Regions from separate parts of the Corynebacterium bovis DSM 20582 genome, predicted to be linked through region 1. Evidence: predicted binding sites of a transcription regulator. Region 1 holds the regulator's gene; each other region holds the start of a gene.
The links. Region 1 encodes LexA, which represses DNA repair genes until DNA is damaged. Its sites were predicted from a motif close to CGAACANNTGTTCG; they were not measured.
Positions count from the first base shown of each region.

Region 2: a site for LexA is predicted at 2,825-2,838, ahead of CBOVI_RS09145 (HNH endonuclease signature motif containing protein). Genes of this name have one in related genera too.
Region 3: a site for LexA is predicted at 2,646-2,659, ahead of CBOVI_RS04340 (DUF222 domain-containing protein). Genes of this name have one in related genera too.
Region 4: a site for LexA is predicted at 2,769-2,782, ahead of CBOVI_RS08555 (HNH endonuclease signature motif containing protein). Genes of this name have one in related genera too.

Region 1 is NZ_CP047187.1:1,222,769-1,227,610, forward strand. Features, by position in the region: gene CBOVI_RS04845 (phosphoenolpyruvate--protein phosphotransferase) at 446-2,146, shown strand; gene lexA (transcriptional repressor LexA) at 2,288-3,037, opposite strand; gene CBOVI_RS04855 (LysM peptidoglycan-binding domain-containing protein) at 3,429-4,016, shown strand; gene nrdR (transcriptional regulator NrdR) at 4,385-4,842, shown strand, end outside.
Region 2 is NZ_CP047187.1:2,223,545-2,228,386, reverse strand. Features, by position in the region: gene CBOVI_RS09160 (enterochelin esterase domain-containing protein) at 1-515, opposite strand, end outside; gene CBOVI_RS09155 (phosphopantetheine-binding protein) at 515-751, opposite strand; gene CBOVI_RS09150 ((2,3-dihydroxybenzoyl)adenylate synthase) at 759-2,537, opposite strand; gene CBOVI_RS09145 (HNH endonuclease signature motif containing protein) at 2,888-4,585, shown strand.
Region 3 is NZ_CP047187.1:1,097,349-1,102,190, reverse strand. Features, by position in the region: gene CBOVI_RS04360 (SPFH domain-containing protein) at 1-566, opposite strand, end outside; gene CBOVI_RS04355 (pantetheine-phosphate adenylyltransferase) at 668-1,234, opposite strand; gene rsmD (16S rRNA (guanine(966)-N(2))-methyltransferase RsmD) at 1,505-2,086, opposite strand; gene CBOVI_RS04345 (biotin/lipoyl-containing protein) at 2,083-2,295, opposite strand; gene CBOVI_RS04340 (DUF222 domain-containing protein) at 2,788-4,773, shown strand.
Region 4 is NZ_CP047187.1:2,092,459-2,097,300, forward strand. Features, by position in the region: gene purB (adenylosuccinate lyase) at 1-1,256, opposite strand, end outside; gene CBOVI_RS08550 (Fpg/Nei family DNA glycosylase) at 1,270-2,079, opposite strand; gene CBOVI_RS08555 (HNH endonuclease signature motif containing protein) at 2,803-3,900, shown strand; gene purD (phosphoribosylamine--glycine ligase) at 3,897-4,842, opposite strand, start outside.

The DNA of each region.
Region 1 (4,842 bases):
AACGGGGGAGCGTGACTGCGGTGGACGGGCCTGACGGGCGGTGCCGGCGCGCAGGCCGACGGCCACCGTGACCGGGGCGTGTCGGCGGCCGGCCCCGGGGGCGGGCGGTGTGACCTGCCGTGACACCGGACCGGGTAGGGGGTGGTGAGCGGGTGGTGCGGGGGTGCCCCGGCCCCGCGTATCGTGTCGGGGAGGACCGTCGCCCCCCCCCCGGAGGCGGCGGCGATGCGTCGGGTGACCGCGCCGGACGCCGGGCGTGGACGATGTCCGGAAACCGGACATCCGGACATCCGGGCCCCCGGGCGGCCGCACGGACCGGGTCGGTGTCCCCGGACATGGCGCCGTCGTCCCCGGTCCCCACCCGGCACCCGCCCGGCACCCCCGGCACCCCGGCACCCGGGTCCACGACAGGACCCCGGGCTCACGAAAGGAAGAGGCCTCACCCATGACCGACCGACCGACCACGGAGACCGTGTACACCGGAAAGCCCGTCGTCCCCGGGGTGGCCTTCGGGCCGGCTGCGTGGGTCACCGAGCGCCCGCCGCTGCCGGAGCCGGGGGAGATGGTCCCGGAGGACCGCCGCGAGGCGGAGTTCGAGGCGTTCACCCGCGCGGTGGACGTCGTGTGTTCCCGCCTGGAGGAGCGGGCGGCGGCGGCACAGGGGCACGCGGCCGAGGTCCTCACGGCGACGGTCACGATCGCCCGGGACCGGGCGTGGGCGCGGAAGGTCCGCACGTCGGTCCGCGGGGGTCAGACGAACCTCTACGCCGTGCGCCAGGCGACCGACGACTTCGTGGAGCTGTTCCTCAAGGCCGGCGGCGTCATGGCGGAGCGGGTGACGGACCTGTGTGACGTGCGGGACCGGGTGCTGGCGGAGCTGCGGGGGGAGCCGGAACCGGGCATCCCGGACGTCGACGTGCCGAGCGTCCTGTTCGCCGACGACCTCGCACCGGCGGACACCGCGACGTTGGACACCGCGCTCATCCACGCCGTCGTCACGCGCAAGGGGGGCGCGACGAGCCACACCGCGATCATCGCGCGGCAGCTCGACCTGCCGTGCATCGTGGCGGCGGGTCATGCCGTCGACGCCGTGGCCCCGGGGGTCCCGGTGCTCGTCGACGGCGGCGACGGGGCCGTGACGACCGGGGTCGACCCGGAGGTCGCGGTGCAGAAGGTGGAGGAGTCGCGGCGGCGCGCGGCGGCTGTCGCGGCGTGGACCGGCCCGGCGGCGACGTCGGACGGTCACCGGGTGCAGCTGCTCGCGAACGTCCAGGACGGGCACGCGGCCCGGGAGGCGGCGGCGTCGGTCGCCGAGGGCATCGGGTTGTTCCGCACGGAGCTCGGGTTCCTCAGTGCGACGACGGAACCCACGGTCGACGAGCAGGCCGACCGGTACGCGGAGGTGTTGTCGGCGTTCCCCGACGGGAAGGTCGTGATCCGGACGCTGGACGCCGGGTCGGACAAGCCGGTGCCGTTCGTCAACGCCGAGGAGGAGGAGAACCCGGCGCTCGGTGTGCGGGGGTTGCGGATCGCGCGGAACAACCGGGCCCTGCTGGAGCGTCAGTTGGACGGCGTGGCGGAGGCTCTCGTGCGGGCGGACCGGTCGGCGGACGCCCAGACGTGGGTCATGGCGCCGATGGTGGCCACGGTGGCGGAGGCCCGCTGGTTCGCGGAGCTCTGCCGGGAGCGGGGGCTCACCCCGGGCGCGATGGTCGAGGTTCCCGCGGCGGCGCTCATGGCGGAGCGGATGATGCCGTACCTCGACTTCGTCTCGATCGGGACGAACGACCTCACCCAGTACACGATGGCGGCGGACCGGTTGTCCCCGTCCCTGGCGCACCTGACTGATCCGTGGCAGCCTGCGGTGCTGCGTCTGATCCACGAGACGTGCCGGGCCGGTGCGTCGACGGGCACGGCTGTCGGGGTGTGCGGCGAGGCGGCGGCGGATCCCGCCCTGGGCTGCGTGCTCACGGGCCTCGGTGTGACGTCGCTCTCCGCGGCCGCCCCGGCGTTGGGGGCGGTGGGCGTGGCCCTCGGTGAGGTCGACTTCGCCACGTGCCGTGCCGCGGCTGCGGCGGCGGTCAACGCCGACGGGGCGGACGAGGCCCGGCAGGCCGCCGCCGCGATCCTGGCGGCGCAGGCCTGAGGGTCTCCCGGGGCGGGACCCGCGACCCGGTGCGACCCGACGCCGCGGGTGGCGCGCTCACCGCGCCGCCGGGGGCGGTGTGCTCACGGGCGGGCCGGACCCCAGAGGTCGGCATGACCCCCCTGTCAGACCTTGCGCAGGTCAGACCTTGCGCAGGATCGCGACGACGCGGCCGATGATCTGCGCATCCTCGGCGGGAATCGGCTCGAACAGGTCGTTGTGGGGGATCAGCCACAGCCCCTCGCTGTCCTTCTGGAACTCCTTGACGGTCGCCTCGCCGTCGATCATCGCCGCAACGAACTCGCCGAACTCGGCGACGTTCTGCGAACGGACGGCGACCCAGTCACCGTTGAGGATGCCTGCGTCCCGCATCGACTCCCCGACCACCTGGAGCAGGAAGATCTCGCCCTGACCGACGATCTCCTCCGGCAGCGGGAAGTGCGCCTCGACATTCTGCTCCGCGAGGATCGGCGACCCGGCCGCGATGCGGCCCACGACCGGCACGAACGCCGGGGTGGGCATCGACTCGTCGACCGGCGCAGGGGACTGCCGCTGGGCCGGCCTGCGCCCGGGCTTGGTGTGGTTCGAGATCTCGTGGCTGCTGCCCTCGAACGAGCGGACGTCGACCGCCCGGGGCTTCTTGCCCTCGCGGCGGAGGAAGCCCTTCCGCTCCAGCTCGCGGAGGTGGTAGGAGACCGACGACGTCGAGTGGAGGCCGACCGTCTCGGCGATCTCCCGGATGCTCGGCGGGTAGCCGCGGAAGATCGTCGAGTCCCGGATGACCTCGAGGATGCGACGCTGCCGTTCCGAGAGTGTCGCCGAGTCCGTCGACCCGGACGCGTCCTTGCGGGGACGTCCGCGCCGCGGCGCGGGTGAGTGCTGTTCTGCCATGAGGTGTCCTTATCCGGTTGCGCTGGTCCGTCTGGGAGGGAGGGACGTCATGTGTCGGTGGTGCGGCGCCCGTCGATCCGCGTGCGCGGACCGGCGGTGGTGCCATCCCCCGTTCTGCTCCACCGGGGTTCCCTTCCCGTCGGGGTTGCGACCAGCCTACTACATCCCCCGTCACGTCATCATCCACGTGTTCGAAAAATATCGCCGACGGGGTGGACACGGGGTGTGCGTCGTGCTAACTTCCCGTTCGAACGCCGGAATGCGAACAGACGATCGAATGGTGGTGCTGCCGCGCTCCCGGTGTCCGGCCCGGGTGATCTACTCGGTGTCGACCGCGGCACAGGCCGTGGGGACGTGAACCGTTCCGACCATGACGACGGAGGAGTGACGAATGACCATCACAACCATGCAGACCAGGACCGCATCCGGACGACGGGCAGGGGTGGGGTCGCCTCTTGCCGTGTCCGCGGCGGCGGTGCGGGGTGGCGTGCTGCCGCGGCCCGTCGGGGTCCCGTCGCGCCCGCCGGTGGTCCATCCGGGCCGGGACGCGGACGGTCGACCGCGTTCGAACACCTACGGGGAGGGGCGGGGGTATGTCCCGGGGCTCGTCGACAAGCGCCGTCACCGGCTCGTCGGTCGCCGGCAGGATCTCACGTTCGGACTGCAGACGAGAAGCGGGAGGCTGCGGGCGCGGGCGCTCGCCGTGGCACAGTCCCCCGGTGCGCTGCTCGTCGGGCTGGCCGGGATCGTCCTCGCCGTCGGGATCTCGCCCGCGGTCGGCGACGCCCCGCAGGCCGACGGTCCGGTCGCGACGTCCTCGGTGACCGTCGCCCCCGGGGAGACCCTCGCGGACATTGCGCGGGACGTCGCGCCCGGTCAGCCGGAGGGGGACGTCATGGCGCGCATCGCCTCGATGAACGGTCTGGGGTCGTCCGCGCCCGGGGAGGGGGCCGTGCTCTCCGTCCCCGTGTACCGGTGAGGTGACGGGGACAGGGTCACGCGCACCGGCGAGGTGACGGGGCTCAGGTTCGCCTGGAGCGGTGTGGTGCGGCGGCGGGGACGGGCTCGCGGGCGACGGTGTCCGCGGGCCCGGCCGGCCCCGGACGGGCGCGGTCTCGGCCGGGCGGGGGAAGGCCGTCGAGCTGCTATGATGCTCGAAGATTGTGGCCGGTGCGTCGTGACCGGTGACCGGCGTGACGCGCCCGGTGGTGTCCGTTCGCTGACCGGGGGCGCGTGGCAGCGGGAGACCGTGCCCACCCGTGGCCGTGGCCCTGTCCGGCGCGTTGAAGCGCGCGGCCGGACGCCGTCGGTGAGAGACCCCGGACGTGTCCGGAGAAAGGGAAAGCCATGCTCTGCCCGTCCTGCCGATCGGAGCATTCCCGGGTGGTGGACAGCCGGACGGTCGACGACGGCGTCGCCATCCGTCGCCGCCGCGAGTGCACAACCTGCCGGACGCGCTTCACCACCGTCGAACGCTCGGTCCTCCTCGTCACCAAACGCAACGGGGTGACCGAGGAGTTCAGCCGTGACAAGGTGATCCGTGGTGTCCAGCGGGCCTGTCAGGGGCGCGACGTCCCGGACGACGCGCTGAAGCGGCTCGCCCACGAGGTCGAACAGTCCATCCGCGCGGCCCACGGCTCCCAGGTCGAGGCGCACGAGATCGGCCTGGCGATCCTCGACCCCCTCCGCCAGCTCGACGAGGTCGCCTACCTCCGGTTCGCCTCGGTCTACAAGTCCTTCCACACCGCCGAGGACTTCGAACAGGAGATCCTCTCGCTCCGGGCGCACCGCGCCGTCGCCCACCA
Region 2 (4,842 bases), 1.0 Mb from region 1:
GGTCGCAGGTGACGGGGCACGACGGGCGGTGGGCCGGCGGGCGGCTCCGTGCCCGGGGGCAGGGGGACGAATCCGTAGCTCAGGCGGGTCGTCGGGGCGAGGTCGAGGGTGAGGACCCAGACGTCCGTCCCCGGGATGTGGTGCATCAGACCGAGAGCCTCCCGCCCCTTGTCGGTCACGCGGTTGACCCGGAGATACACCCGGTCGCAGGTGGCACCCCGCTCCTGGCGCCAGAGGAACGTCACCTGCATCGTCGCGTCAGCGGTGCGCGTGTCCCCGGCGGCGGTGTCCGTGACCGGCCCGGCCCCGGCGGCGGAACCGGTGTCCGTCCCCGCGCCGGTCTCGGGCGCGACGAGTGGGAGGGCTGCGTCGACCGGTGTGCCGAGCGTGCGCACGCGGGTCCAGAACCGCTCGACCGTGGCGGTGTCGGCGTGGGTCAGGTGCGCGGTGATCGCCGCGGCGGTCATGCAGCCTGACGCCCCCGGGGAGCCGGTGGCGGGCAGGGGGCCTGTCATCACTGCTCCCCGGCGCGGAGAAGGGTGACCCATTCACCGAGCGTCGGGTGGGTCACGAGCTCGTAGTAGTCGACCGACGCCCCGTCGGCACGCCAGTCCTCGATGAGTTCCATCATGCGCAGGGAGTCCAGACCGATGTCGGTGAGGACGGTGTCGTCCTTCAGCTCGTCGGCCGGGTAGTCGGTGACGGAGGCGATGTCCGCGACGATGCGGGCGCGGGAGAATGTAGCGGACATGGTCACCTCACTTCCCCGTCTCCGGGCGCTGCGACTGGAAGTACCGGCTGAGACGTTCCCTGAGGTCGCGGCGCGACAGCTTCCCGACACCGGTCAACGGGAACTCCGCGCCTGTGTGGATGACGTCCGGCACCGCATGGCGGGCCAGACCACGGTCGATGAGATACCGGCGGAGCTCCGTCTCGAGAGCGCGCCCGGAGTCGGTTTCGGATGAATCCCCGGCACCTGCACCGGCCCCGGCGGAGGGATTCGGGATGACGAACGCCACGATGCGCTCGCCGAGGCGGTCATCCGTCACAGGGACGACAGCGACATCGCGGACGGCGGGATGTGTCAGGATCACATTCTCGACCTCGGTCGGGGAGATCTTCTCCCCGGCCCGGTTGATCTGGTCCTTCACCCGTCCTGTCACCATGACGGCACCGTCCTGACGAAGCCGGACGAGGTCGCCGGTGCGGTAGAAACCACGGCTGTCGAACGAATCCCGGTCGACCCCGCCGACGTACCCCCGCACCGTGTACGGCCCCCTGGTCCACAACGCGCCGACGGCGCCGACCGGGAGCAGCTCACCGTCCTCGTCCCTGACCTCGATCTCGTCCGCCGGGGAGATCGGCCGCCCCTGGGTCGTCAGGACGGTCTCCTCGTCATCGTCCTCGCGGGTGTAGCAGACCAGGCCCTCCGCCATCCCGAAGACCTGCTGGAGCCGGACGCCGAGCTCGGGCTGGATACGGCGGGCGGTCGTCTCGGTGAGCGGGGCCCCGCCGACCTGGAGCGTCTGCAGTGACGAGATGTCCCGGTCGATGCGGGGCAGGGCAGCGAGCCAGGCGTTGACGAGCGGAGGGACGAGGGCGGTCAGCGTGATCCGCTCCTGCTCGACCAGCCCGAGGGCGGTGCTGGGCGTCGGGTCCGGGCAGAACACGAGCGTTCCCCCGGACCAGAGGATGCCGAGGATGCCGGGCGAACTCAGCGTGAAGTTGTGGCCGGCCGGGAGGACGACGAGCATCCGGGTGCCGGGTCCGGTCCCGCAGATCTCCGCCGAGGCGCGGATCGAGTAGTGGTAGGCGGCATGAGTCCGCGGGATGAGCTTGGAGGCGCCCGTCGTACCCCCTGAGAGCTGGAGCAGGCCGAGGTCGGTCGGTGCGACGTCGGGGCATGGCGGTGGGACCGGGTCCTCCTTGCTCCCGTCGACGAGCGCGTCGAGGGAGACGGCGTCACCGGTGATGTCGTCCGCCGGGCCCGCGACGAGGGTGAACGGCCGGTCGGCGTCGTCGGCGGGCGTTGCCGCGTCGTCGGCGGTGGCCCCCGGACCGTGGACGTCGGCGATGGCGCCGGCGGACAGCGCCGGGTAGTCGACGCCGGCGTGCGTCACCGGGACCACGTGCGCGCGGGCCCCGGACATCCGGAGGAAGTGGGCGATGTCCGCCCGTCCGTGGGCGGGCAGGCACAGCACCGGTATGGCGCCGATCCTGAACACGCCGAGGAGGACCCGGACGAAGTCGACCGTGTTCGGGAGCTGGACGAGGACCCGGTCGCCGCGGTTGACGCCCGCGGAGGTGAGGGCCGCGGCGAGACGCCCGACCTGCTCGTTGAGCTCCCGGTAGGTCCAGCGCCGGCGACGGCCGTGGCAGTCGTCGCCGACCACCGCCTCGAGATCGCCGAAGCGCGTGGCCGACACCTCCGAGAGCTCGGCGAACGTGTCCGCGGTCCAGTACCCGGCCTCTGTGTACCGTTCGACCCATTCCTGCGGGTAGAGCGGGGTGTCGGCGGGGAAGGATGTGGTGGTCAATGTGGCTCCTGAGTGTGGTCGGTGTGGTGGTGTGTGGCCCGGCGCGCCGGGCTTCAGGTGTTGTGTCCCGGGACGATACAGCAGGGGTGGGCGCTCGGCCCCGATTCGGGGGTAGCGGAAGGCGGTGACCTGCGGATGTGTCGCTGACGGGACGGCGTATCGGAGAGTGTGTTCGATTGTCTGTGGCGGTGGGGAGAGGGTCTTGACGGGATGTGAAGCCCTGTGTATGCTGCGGGTATCGAGATGTGAACGGCCTGGTGGGCGTGCATATCGGGGATTCTGCAGGGGGAACGGATGGTCGAATGACCGTCCCGGTGACTGGCCCTAGGGGAGGGGAGACGATGCAACCGGTGGGGAGTACTCACGATCTGCGGACCGCCGTGGCGGCGATGGAGAGTGCGGCGGCGATCGTCGCCGGCAGCGGCGAGGAGGTCTGGGGGCGGCTCGGCGAGGATGAGCGCGTGGAGCTCTACGCCCGCCTTGAACGCGCCCGGAAGTCGCTGGCGCTGGCGGACGCTGCGTTCCTTCTCGCCCACGCGCCGTGCATGCCGGCCGGTGTGTACCGACGTCCCGCGTGGCTGGCCCGGCGGTTCCGGCTCACGTCACGCGATGCCCGCCAGCGGGTCAAGGCCGTGCGCCGGCTCGACGACCGACCCGTCGGCCCTGAGGGACGATCGGCGGCGACGGCCATGCCGGAGGTGAGGGCGATCGTGGCCGAGGGCCTGCTCGACACCGAAGGTGTGGAGAAGATCGACCGTGCGATCACAGGACTCCCCGCATCGGCGCAGAACAGGATGGCTGCGGTGGCCGACGGCCCGATCGCCAGGGTCGTCCGCGACCACGGGCCCGACGCCCTCGACGACCTGGCGCCGATGCTGCGGGCGCTGCTCGGACAGGATGACCCGTACACGCGGGAGGACCGGGCGCGGATGCGACGGCTCACCCTCAGCAAGCAGGGGCCCGACGGGATGTCGTCACTGCGCGGGCTCGTGACACCACGGTGCGCCGCCGCGCTGGCGAAGCTCTTCGCCGACCACGCCGGGACGGGGGATCTCCTCGAGGAGGGGGAGAAGGACCTCCGTTCTGCGGAGCAACGACGCCACGACGCGCTCGAGGCGGCGGTCCACGGGGGTTTCGGTGTGGATGCCGACGGGGCCGACGCCGCAGGCCCGGGCCGGGCTGGGGGAGTCACCGGTGGCAGCGGGGGACAGGACCGCGGCGGCGGAGAAGGCGACGGGGACAGTGCCGGAGGTAAGGGGGAACCCGGCGACGGCGACGGGCCCGACAGTCTGCAGATTCCGCGACTGCGTGGGCGTGGTCTCGCTCCCCGACGTCGGACGACGACCATTGTCGCGGTCACCACGCTGAAGGATCTGCTCGCCCGACAGGGCACGGCGATGACGGACACCGGAGTCCAGCTCCCGCTGGCGGATCTCGTCGAGGATGCACTGTGCCGCGACACCTACCTGCATGTTCTCGGCCTGCGGGGCGAGACGCTGTACCTCGGGCGGTCATCCCGGCTCGGGAGTACGGCACAGTACCTCGCTCTGCTCGGGGAGGAGGGGATGAGCATGGCGCCGGGCTCCGCGACATGCGCGGCCCGGTGCCACATGCACCACATCGACTCGTGGGAGTCGGGTGGGATGACGGACATCGACAACCTCACGCTGGTGGACCCGCTCACCCACGCCAAGATCGACGACTCGCGGACCGATTCCTCGCGGTGGTGGACCATCAGGTCCGATGCGCAGGACAGAGAGCGCGGTGGTTCGGGTGGTGGACCGGGCGCCGGTGGCGGCGGCGACGGTGGAGGCGCCGGTGGGGGCGCCGGTGGAGGTGACGGTGGAGGTGACGGCAACGGTCCAGGTCGGCGTGAACGTGTGGACAAAGCCGTGTGGATACCGCCGGTCCAGCTCGATCCGGAACGGGAACCGAGGGTGAACGGGCACCCGTCGGCGTGGGCCAATCCGGGGCGTTCGGTGCGTCGTGCGCGCCAGGACGAGAAGGAGCTCCGGGGAGAACATGGCCGGTTCACGGATGAAGGCTGAGGGAGTGAGAGTGGAGGGAGCGAGACTGGCGGGCGTGGGGACGAAGGGTGCGGGCGCCGGGTCGAAGGCTGAGGGAGTGAGAGTGGAGGGACTGAGAGTGGAGGGACTGAGAGAGAGGAGAGAAGAGAGAGGTCAAGGGAGGAACGCCCGGAGCCGGGGACGAGGCCGTCGTGGAGGCTGGGGGCGGCGGGGAGTTGACCGGCCCTCGGCGAGCGGAGAACAATGGTCGCAATCACCGATCGCTCCCCGAGGTGACA
Region 3 (4,842 bases), 130 kb from region 1:
AGGCGGTCGGAGTCGGCGTGGGCGGACTCGACGATCCTCCGTGCCTCGGCGTCCGCACTGCGCACGACCTCCGACTGGCTGACCAGCCGCTCCTGCTCCGCCCGGCCCTCGTCGACCGCGCGCTGGTAGGAGTCGTTGCCCGCGGCGACGAGGCGGTCGGCCTCGGCGGCGGCCCGGGCGGTGGTCTCGTCGTACTCGTGGCGTGCGTCGGCGACGAGGCGGTCGGCCTCGTCCTCGGCGCGGGCGACCGTGGTGTTCGCCCGCTCCTCTGCGTCGCGGACCATGCTCTCGGCCCGGGCGCGGGCCTCCTCGAGGATGGAGTCCCGCTCCGCCTCGGCGTCCGCGACGAGCTGGTCGGCGCGGTCCTGCGCGTCGGCGATGACCGTGTCGCGGTGGTCGAGCACGTCCTGCGCGTCGTCCATCTCGATCGGGATCGCGTTGCGGATCTCATCCAGGATATCCTGGACCTCGCGCCGCGGGACCATGCAGTTGCTGGTCATGGGCACGCCGTAGGCCTGCTCGACCATCTGCTGGAGATCGTCAATACCCTGGAATGTCTTGTACATGGCCCCCAGCATGACACGACACGGGCGTGACGTGCCGAAAAGACACGCTCGCGGCGGCTGTCACTGTCAGCCGCCGGCGGGGGCCGGCGACCGGGGGAACGTCAGCTGCCGGCGGCGAACTTCCGCGTGACCGCCTCGACGACCGGCTCCGGGAGCAACCCGGTGACGTCGCCGCCGTAGCGGGCGACCTCCTTGCACAGCGTGGACGACACGTAGCCGTAGCGGGGGTTGGTGAAGAGGAAGTAGGTGTCCGCCCCGGAGAGACGCCGGTTCATCTGGGCCATGGGGAGCTCGTACTCGTAGTCGAGGGAGCTCCGGAGCCCCTTGACCATCGCCGTCACGCCGTGTTCGGTGAGGTAGTCGACGAGCAGCCGGTCCCACGTGTCGACCGTGATCCTGCCCCGTGGAGCGGCGGGCGTCGCGCCGGCGCCGTCCCCGGCTGTGCTGTTCCCGGCAGCACCGTCCACGGTCACGCCGCCGGAGCCCACGTGGTCGGCCAACGACCGCCGGATGAGGTCGGCGCGCTCCTCCGCGGTGAACAGTCCGTTCTTGTTCGGGTTGTACGTGACGAGCACGGTGACCTCGTCCCATGTCGCCGCGGCGCGGGTGATGATGTCGAGGTGACCGTTGGTGACGGGGTCGAAGGACCCGGGACAGACGACGCGCATGGGGCGGCTCCTACTCACGATTCCTGTGGATTCCATCGGGTCCGGCGGCGGCCGGCGCACACGGACGGTGCCCGAGTCTACGCGCCGCGGCCACCGGACCGCGCCCACTGCGCCGGGTCCCGCGCTGCGGCCGCACAGCCGTCGGACAGGCCCCCACCCCCGAGCACAGGCCCCCGTACCGACGGCCCCCGCCCCCACGCTCAGGCCTCCGTACCGACGGCCCCTGCCCCCGCGCTCAGGCCCCCGTACCGACGGCCCCCGCCCCGACGCTCAGGCCTCCCCGACCCCGTCCGGGTCCCACACGGCCATGTCGAACCGGGCGATGCCGTAGGTGCGCTTCTTCAGCTTCTGGGTCGTGCGCCGGAACCCCTCCGGCCAGGCGACCTCCGGCGAGGACGAGTGACGTTCGACGACGACCACCGCGCCCTCCACCAACAGTGACACCAGCGCCGTCACCATGTCGTTGACCGCCTCGTCGTCGAGGTCGTACGGCGGGTCCGCGAGCACCATGGAGAAGTGCCCCCGCGGCGCGGAGGCCACGAAGGTCGACGCCTTCGTCTCGACCACCCGCACCGCCGGGTGCCCCACGACACCGGCGTTCGACCGGATGACCTCGACGGCCCGGCGCGAACTGTCGACGAGCGTGACCTCCGCGGCCCCCCGTGACGCCGCCTCGAGGCCGAGCGCCCCCGAGCCGGCGAAGAGATCGAGGACCACAGCGTCGTGAAAACCGAACCTGACCTGGAGCGAGGAGAACAACCCCTCCCGCGCGCGGTCGGCGGTGGGGCGGGTCCCGCTCGCGGGGACGCGGATCGAGCGGCCGCGTGCGGTGCCGGAGATGATGCGGGTCATCGCGGCACCACCTGAAGGAGGACGTCGCCACCCTCGACGTCGACGAAGTCCCCCGTGACCGTGCGCCGGACCGTCCCGGGCCCCGGCGCCAGGACCGGAGCCTCCAGCTTCACGGCCTCGACGATGACGAGCACGTCCCCCGGCGCGACGTCCTGACCGTCCGCGACGCGGAACCGGGCGATCCCGGCGAAAGGAGCACAGATGTCCATGCGGGCAGTGTACCGGGCACCCCGGACACCGACCGTCGGGCGGGTACGGGACCACCCACCGCGCCGCGCCCGACGGGGCCGGAACGGGCCCACCTCGCGCCGTCGAACCCTCCCGACCTGCCGACCGCGCGGCACCTCACGGGGCTGAAACGGGCCCGCCCCGCGCCGTCGAACCCTCCCGACCTGCCGACCGCGCCGCACGCACCCGGCGGCGTCGACCCCCACCGGATGAGCACCGGGGCCCCTGTCCACATGATCGAATACGGGTCTTGCGCGATGGGTGCTGCACCTGTAGAGTCGAGGTCAACGCAGGATATCGGGGGGATCGCCCACGTCACCGGCGGCCAGGTCGAACGGACGTTCCACGTCCGGGGGCGGCCCGGCGCGGGGTGACGGGCGCGGTACCGCATCGCACCGGCTGTCCGCGGGGCCGGCGTCGCACCGGCTGTCCGCGGGGACGACGACCATGTAGGGGCATGAAGGGGGGCGACCATGACGCTCGGGACCACGGAGGGGCACGCTCCGCGGATGTCCGCGGACGACCTCCGCTCCGCCGTGTCCGCGCTGGTGGAGGCCACCGCGGCGCTCACCGGGGCCGGCAGCGACGTGTGGGGGCTGCTCTCCGCCGAGGAGCGGGAGGACCTCTACGGGCGGTGTCAGCGCGCACGGAACTCGATGATCCTCATGGACGCGGACTTCCTCCGGGCGCACGAGGACGACCTGCCGGTGAGCGTCGGCCGCCGGGCGAACTACCTCGCCAGGGCCTTCCACCTCACTGTTCCGGAGGCGAAGGCGAGGGTCGACGCCGCCAACAGGGTTCACGACGCCCCCGTGCGTCGGGACGGCCGTCCCGACCGACGCCACATGCCCGCCCTCCGCGACGCCTGCCGGGACGGGGCCGTGAGCACCGACAGCGTGGCCGCCGTCCACCGGGCCATCGACCGCCTCCCCCGGACCCTCCACGCACGGCTCACCGAGGCCTGCGACGCGCCGCTGGCCGACCTCGCCCGGTCCCACGGGCCTGCGGCGTTCCACGGGCTCGGTCCGCGGCTCCGCGCCCTGTGCGGCATCGACGACCCGTACACCGACGAGGACCGCGCGCGGAGGCGCACGCTCTCCCTCGGGAAGCAGGGGTTCGACGGCATGTCCCGCCTCAGCGGCCTCGTGACGCCCGAGCTCGCCGCGATGCTCCGGCGGGTGCTGTGCGACCTCGGTAACAGTGGTGACCTGTTGCCCGACACCGCCGTCGACCGGCGTACGCCCGGGCAGCGGTACCACGACGCCCTCTCCGCCGCGCTGGCGTCGTCCTACAGCCGCCCGGTGCCCGCTGGGCAGGACACGGTCGACCGGCAGCGCCCGGCCGCCGCCGCACCGCAGAACCCGGACGCACCGCAGGGGCCGGGCACCGCCGCAACGCAGAACCCGGCCACCGCCGCACCGCAGGACCCGGCCACCGCCGCACCGCAGGGCTCGGCAGCACCGCAGGGGCCGGGCACCGCCGCACCGCAGGGCTCGGCCACCGCCGCACCGCAGGACCCCTGCCCCGACGGCCGCTGCGGGGTCTGCCCCTCGTGCAACCCCCGCCCTGACGCCGAGTGCCTGCCGGTGTTCCCCGGCACGCCGGTGCGGCCCCGCCGGGGAACCACGACCATCGTCGCGGTCACGACGCTCGAGGAACTCCTCGCACGCACCGGCACCGGGATCACGGACACGGGTGACCGGCTGACGGTCGGCAGTCTCATCGAGTCGACACTCGCGACGGACCTGTATCTGCAGGTCCTCGACTTCCAGGGGAGAAGTCTCTGGCTCGGCCGGTCGCGACGACTCGGCTCCCTCGACCAGTACCTCGCACTGCTCGGCGAGGAGGGGATGTCCACCGCCCCGGGGTCGTCGGCGTGTGCGGCGAGATGCGCGATGCACCACATCGACGGCTGGAACCACGGTGGCGACACCGACATCGACAACCTCACGTTCACCGATACCTCGACCCACGCCCGGGTCGACGACACCCGCACGAACCCGAACCGCTGGTTCACCCTGCGCCCGGACAGTGCCGGGGACCAGACCGCCCCTCGCCCCGCGCATCCACGGTCCGGGGCCCCGGGCGACATCCCGGCTGGTCCCCCGCCGACCGATCCCCCGACCCCACCGGAGGGAGGCACCTGGCCGTACCCGGGGCACCAGGACGCCTGCGCCTGTCCACGACAGGAGGACGCCTGCCCGTCGACGCGACAGAATGACGCCTGCGCCTGTCCAGGCACACGGGAGGAGAAGGTGACCTGGGTTCCGCCCCGGACCGTCGATCCACGTCGCCGCCCCCGGGTCAACCACCACCCTGACATGTGGGATCACCCCGCGTCGCGACTGCGCCGGACCGGGTCGCTGCACCGCGGTGGCACGGCCGAAACCCCCGCCGCCCCGCCCCGCAGACGCGACGCCGGAGAGTGCGACGCCGGGACCTGCGACACCCGCGACTGAACCGGCGGGCACCGGGCACCAGGACCAGGCACCAGGTCGCCGGAGACGCCGGACAGTGCGACGCCGGGG
Region 4 (4,842 bases), 870 kb from region 1:
ATGCGCGTCGTCGCGAGGAAGGGCAGGTAGCGCTCCAGTTCGCGGTCGATCATCGCGGGGAAGGCCCCGAACTCGTCGAGGACGGTGAGGAACGTCTCGCACATGCCGTCGTAGGTGAAGAACGCGTCCGGCAGGGCGACGCGGCGGACGACGGAGCAGAACACGTCCCCCTCGTTCCACTGGGCGCCGGAGAGGTCGGCGGCCATCGCCATGTACCCGCGGAGGAGGATCTGCATCCCGCCGACGCGCTCGCACGACCGGGCGTTCATCTTGTGGGGCATCGCCGACGAACCGACCTGCCCCTCCTTGAAGCCCTCCGTCACCGTCTCGTTGCCCGCCATGAGCCGGACCGTCATCGACAGCGAGGACATCGCCGCGCCGAGCTGCACCAGCGCGGACAGCGCGTCGAAGTCGAGCGACCGGGGGTACACCTGGCCGACGGACGTGAACACCCGGCTGAACCCGAGGTTGTCGGCGATGCGCTGCTCGAGCTCGGCGAGCTTCGACTCGTCCCCGCCCATGAGGTCCAGCATGTCCTGGCTGGTGCCCATCGGCCCCTTGATGCCGCGCAGCGGGTAGCGGTCCAGCAGGTTCCCGACGCGTTCCAGCGCCACCATCAGTTCGTCCGCGGCGGAGGCGAAGCGCTTGCCGAGCGTCGTGGCCTGCGCGGCGACGTTGTGCGACCGGCCCGCCATGACGAGGTCACGGTACTGCTCCGCCCGCCGACCGAGCCGGGCGAGCACGGCGACCGACTTGTCCCGGGCGATGACGAGCGACCGGTGGATCTGGAGCTGCTCGACGTTCTCCGTGAGGTCGCGGCTCGTCATCCCCTTGTGGATGTGCTCGTGTCCGGCGAGGGCGTTGAACTCCTCGATCCGGGCCTTGACGTCGTGGCGCGTCACCCGCTCGCGCGCGGCGATCGAGTCGAGGTCCACGGTGTCGACGACCGCCTCGTACGCCGCGATGGCGTCGGCGGGGATGTCCACGCCGAGGTCCCGCTGCGCGCGCATCACGGAGATCCACAGGCGGCGCTCCATGATGATCTTGTCCTCGGGACTCCACACGGCGGTGAGTTCCGGCGAGGCGTAGCGCGTGGCGAGGACGTCGGCGATGGCCCGCTTCCGGGGTCGGCCGGCGTTCGCAGTGGTCTCGGCGTTCGCAGTGGTCTCGGCGTTCGCTGTGGTCTCGGCGTTCGGTGTGTTCGCGGCGTTCGCAGTGTTCTCGGGCATCTCTGACTTCTCGGTGTTCTCAGGCACGGTGGTCATTCTCTCACAGGGGTGGTTGGCAGGTCGGGCACCAGAACAGCGTGCGACCTTCGAGGTCACGCGCGCGGACGGGCGTCCCGCAGACGAGGCACGGCAGTCCCTCCCGGCGGTAGACGTAGACCTCCCCGCCGTGGTCGTCCCGGCGCGGCGGGCGCCCCATCGCCTCCGGGGTGTGCTCGGGGCGCACGGTGTCGATCCGCCCGGCCTCGACGCCGTACCCCATGAGCTCGACGAGGTCCTCCCAGATGGCGTCCACCTGCCCGGGCGTGAGCGCCGACGCGGGCGTCGCCGGGTCGATCCCCTGCCGGAACAGGACCTCTGCCCGGTAGATGTTGCCGACGCCCGCGTAGAACGACTGGTCCATGAGCACCGACGCGACACTCCTCCGCGTCCGTGCGAGCCGCTCGCGCAGCCTCTGCGGCGCAGCCCCGTCCCCGGCACGCAGCGGGTCCGCCCCGAGCGCCGCGACCGCCCGCTCCCGGTCCGCCTCCGTGACGAGCCGGCACCACTGCGGTCCCCGCAGGTCCGCGGCCGTCTCCCCGTCGCTGAGACGGAGCCGCACCTGTCCCGTCGGCGGGTCGGCCGGCCCGAACCGGAACGTCCCGATGAGCCCGAGGTGGATGTGCACCGCGAGATCGCCGAACCCGATGAAGAGGTGCTTCCCCCACGCTTCCGCCCCCTCGAGCACGCGCCCGTCGAGAACCGCGGCCTCCTCCGCGAACCGCCCCTGCGGCGACGACACCTGCACCTCCACTCCCCCGAACCTCTCCGTGAGATCCCGGGCGAGCCTGTGGATGACGTGACCTTCTGGCATGGCGACAGTGTAACCGGGCGGCCGGACACCGCCTGCCGCCACCGCTGCCACCGCTACACCGGACCGTCCCCGTCACCGACCCCGTCACCGACACCGTCCCCGACCCCCGTCTGTTCGTCGTATTCGTTCGTGTGTTTGACAGGGTAGCAGGGGTGCTGTAGGGTTGCAAGTGTTGTTGGGCGGGGTGAGTGACACTCGCAGGATGAGCGCAGGCCACACGCATGATCGGGTCCACACGGAACCGGGTCCGGCCCTGCGGCCAGGCACACATCCGGTTCACGGCGGACGAGGGGTCAGCCAGGGACAGGGAAACACCGGGCCAGGACGGACGGAGATCCAGCTCAGGGCCGGCGGGAATGCCGACCAAGGTCGAAACACCAACGGACCAGGACGGACGCACATCCAGTTCCGGACAGACCGGATCCCAGGTCAGGGGCCCGGACACCACCGGAACAGAGTCAGTCACACCACAGCAACCGCGCACCAGGGGACACGCACGACAGGAGGGGACGGGTGCAGACGCAACACACAACGCCACCGGGCGCAACGGGGACGACGCCACCGGACACACAGGACTCCACGGGTCGGGCGCCACACGACGGAACGGGGACGCCACCTCAAGGCGGAACGGGCCCGACGCCCCCGCGGAACGCGCCGGACCCCACCGGCCGGACGCCACGCGATGTGATCGAACACACGGTCGTCCGTCGGTGGCGCCCCGAGGTGGATGACGACGACCGCGCGCGGTGCGCCGTGGAGATCAACCGGTCGACGGTCACCCTCGCCCGGTTGTGCACGCCGGAGGAGGACGACGACGTCGAGCGGCACGTCGCGAGGATCGCCGCCACAGTCGGCGTGACGCGGGGCAAGGCCATGACCCTCGCGGACATCGGGGTGATGATGCGGCGGATGCCTCGCGTGGCGGCGCTGCTCGAGCGGGGGTTCCTCGGCTTCGAGCACATGCGGACCCTCGCGACGGACACCGTGGCGCTCGCCGCCCACGCCGTCCGCGCCGTCGAGCAGGACATGGTCGCGCTGCTCACGCCACGCCGGGACCGGCAGGCCGTGCCGACGCCGCAGTGGCTGCACCGGCGGCTCACGCAGATCGTCGACCTGCACGACCCGCCCGCCGCTCCGAAGGAGACCCCGCCGCCCGAGCGCTGGGTGAAGATCGACGAGAGCTGCCGCGACGCGACATTCCTCGACATCTGCCTGCCCGACGACGAGGGCCGCGAGTTCACCACGGTGCTCCGGGCCGTCGCGCGGACGATGAGCTGCCCGCTCGGCGAGGCGCTGATGCACATGTGCCGTCAGACCGCGAAGGTCGAGGTGACGCTGAACGTCTACCGGTCCGCCGACGGCGGCCCGGTGTCCTTCGCCGACGGACGTCTCTCCGCCGCCGGCGGCGAGGCGCTGATGCGGCGGCTGACGTCGGTGCGCCTCATCGGCCCCGGCTCCGCCGCCGGGTACCGGCCCACCCCCGCGATGACGGCCTTCCTCGAGGGGCGCGACGGCACGTGCCGCTTCCCCTCGTGCACCGTCCCCGCCACCCGGTGCGAGAAGGACCACATCCGCCGCTGGAACCACGCGGACCCGGCCGCCGGCGGGCCGACGGACACGGCGAACATGCACTGCCTGTGCCACCGCCACCACGAGCTCAAGACGATGGGCCTCTGGGACGTCACCGCCGCGGCCGACGGCACGGAGGTGTGGTCGAGCATCGACGACGGCCACGTCGTCGTCACCGTGCCGACCGGCCCCCTCGCCGACCGGCGGGTCACGTACGCGGAGCGGGCCGAACGGCGCAGGAGGGTGGCCTAGACGTGAATCCGCCCCTCCACCGCGCCCGCGGCGATGTCCCGCCGGAAGTGACCGCCGGGCAGCGTCACCGAGTCCATGACCCCGTAGGCCCGCTCGCGCGCCTCCTCCAGGGTCGCCCCGGTGCCGATGACGTTGAGCACCCGGCCCCCCGAGGCGACGAGGCGGTCACCGTCGGCGGCGACACCCGCGGCGAGGACGCCGTCGTGCTCCCGACCCGGGCCACCCCCGGAGACCACGCCGCCGGTCACCGTCGACGCCGGGTACCCCTCCGCGGCGAGGACGACCGTGAGCGCGTACCCGTCCTCCCACTCGAGCGGGGGGAGCTCGGCGAGCCGGCCGGACGCGACCGCGTCGAGGACCCCGCCGAGGGGCGTGCGCAGCAGGGCCAGCACCGCCTGCGTCTCCGGGTCACCGAACCGGCAGTTGAACTCGACGACCGACGGCCCCTCCGCACCCCACGCCAGCCCGGCGTAGAGCAGGCCGGAGAACGGGCAGCCGTCCTCGACCATCTGGCGGGCGACGGGGGCGACGACCTCGTCGACGATCCGCTGCACGCCGTCCTCCGGCAGCCACGGCAGCGGGGTGTACGCACCCATGCCGCCGGTGTTCGGACCCGTGTCACCCTCCCCGACGCGCTTGTGGTCCTGGGCGGGCAGGAGCGGCACGACCGTCCCGCCGTCGACGAGGCAGAACAGGGACACCTCCGGGCCGTCGAGGAAACTCTCCAGCAGCACCGGGTTGCCGGCCGCGTGGACGGCGGCGACGTGCGCCTCCGCCTCCACCCGGTCCGTGGTGACGACCACGCCCTTACCGCCGGCCAGGCCGTCGTCCTTGACGACCCACGTCGGGCCGAACCGGTCGAGCGGGGCGTCCTCACCCGGCAGGACCTGCTCGGCGCGGGCGGTCCGCACCCCGGCGCGCGCCATGACGTCCTTCGCGAAC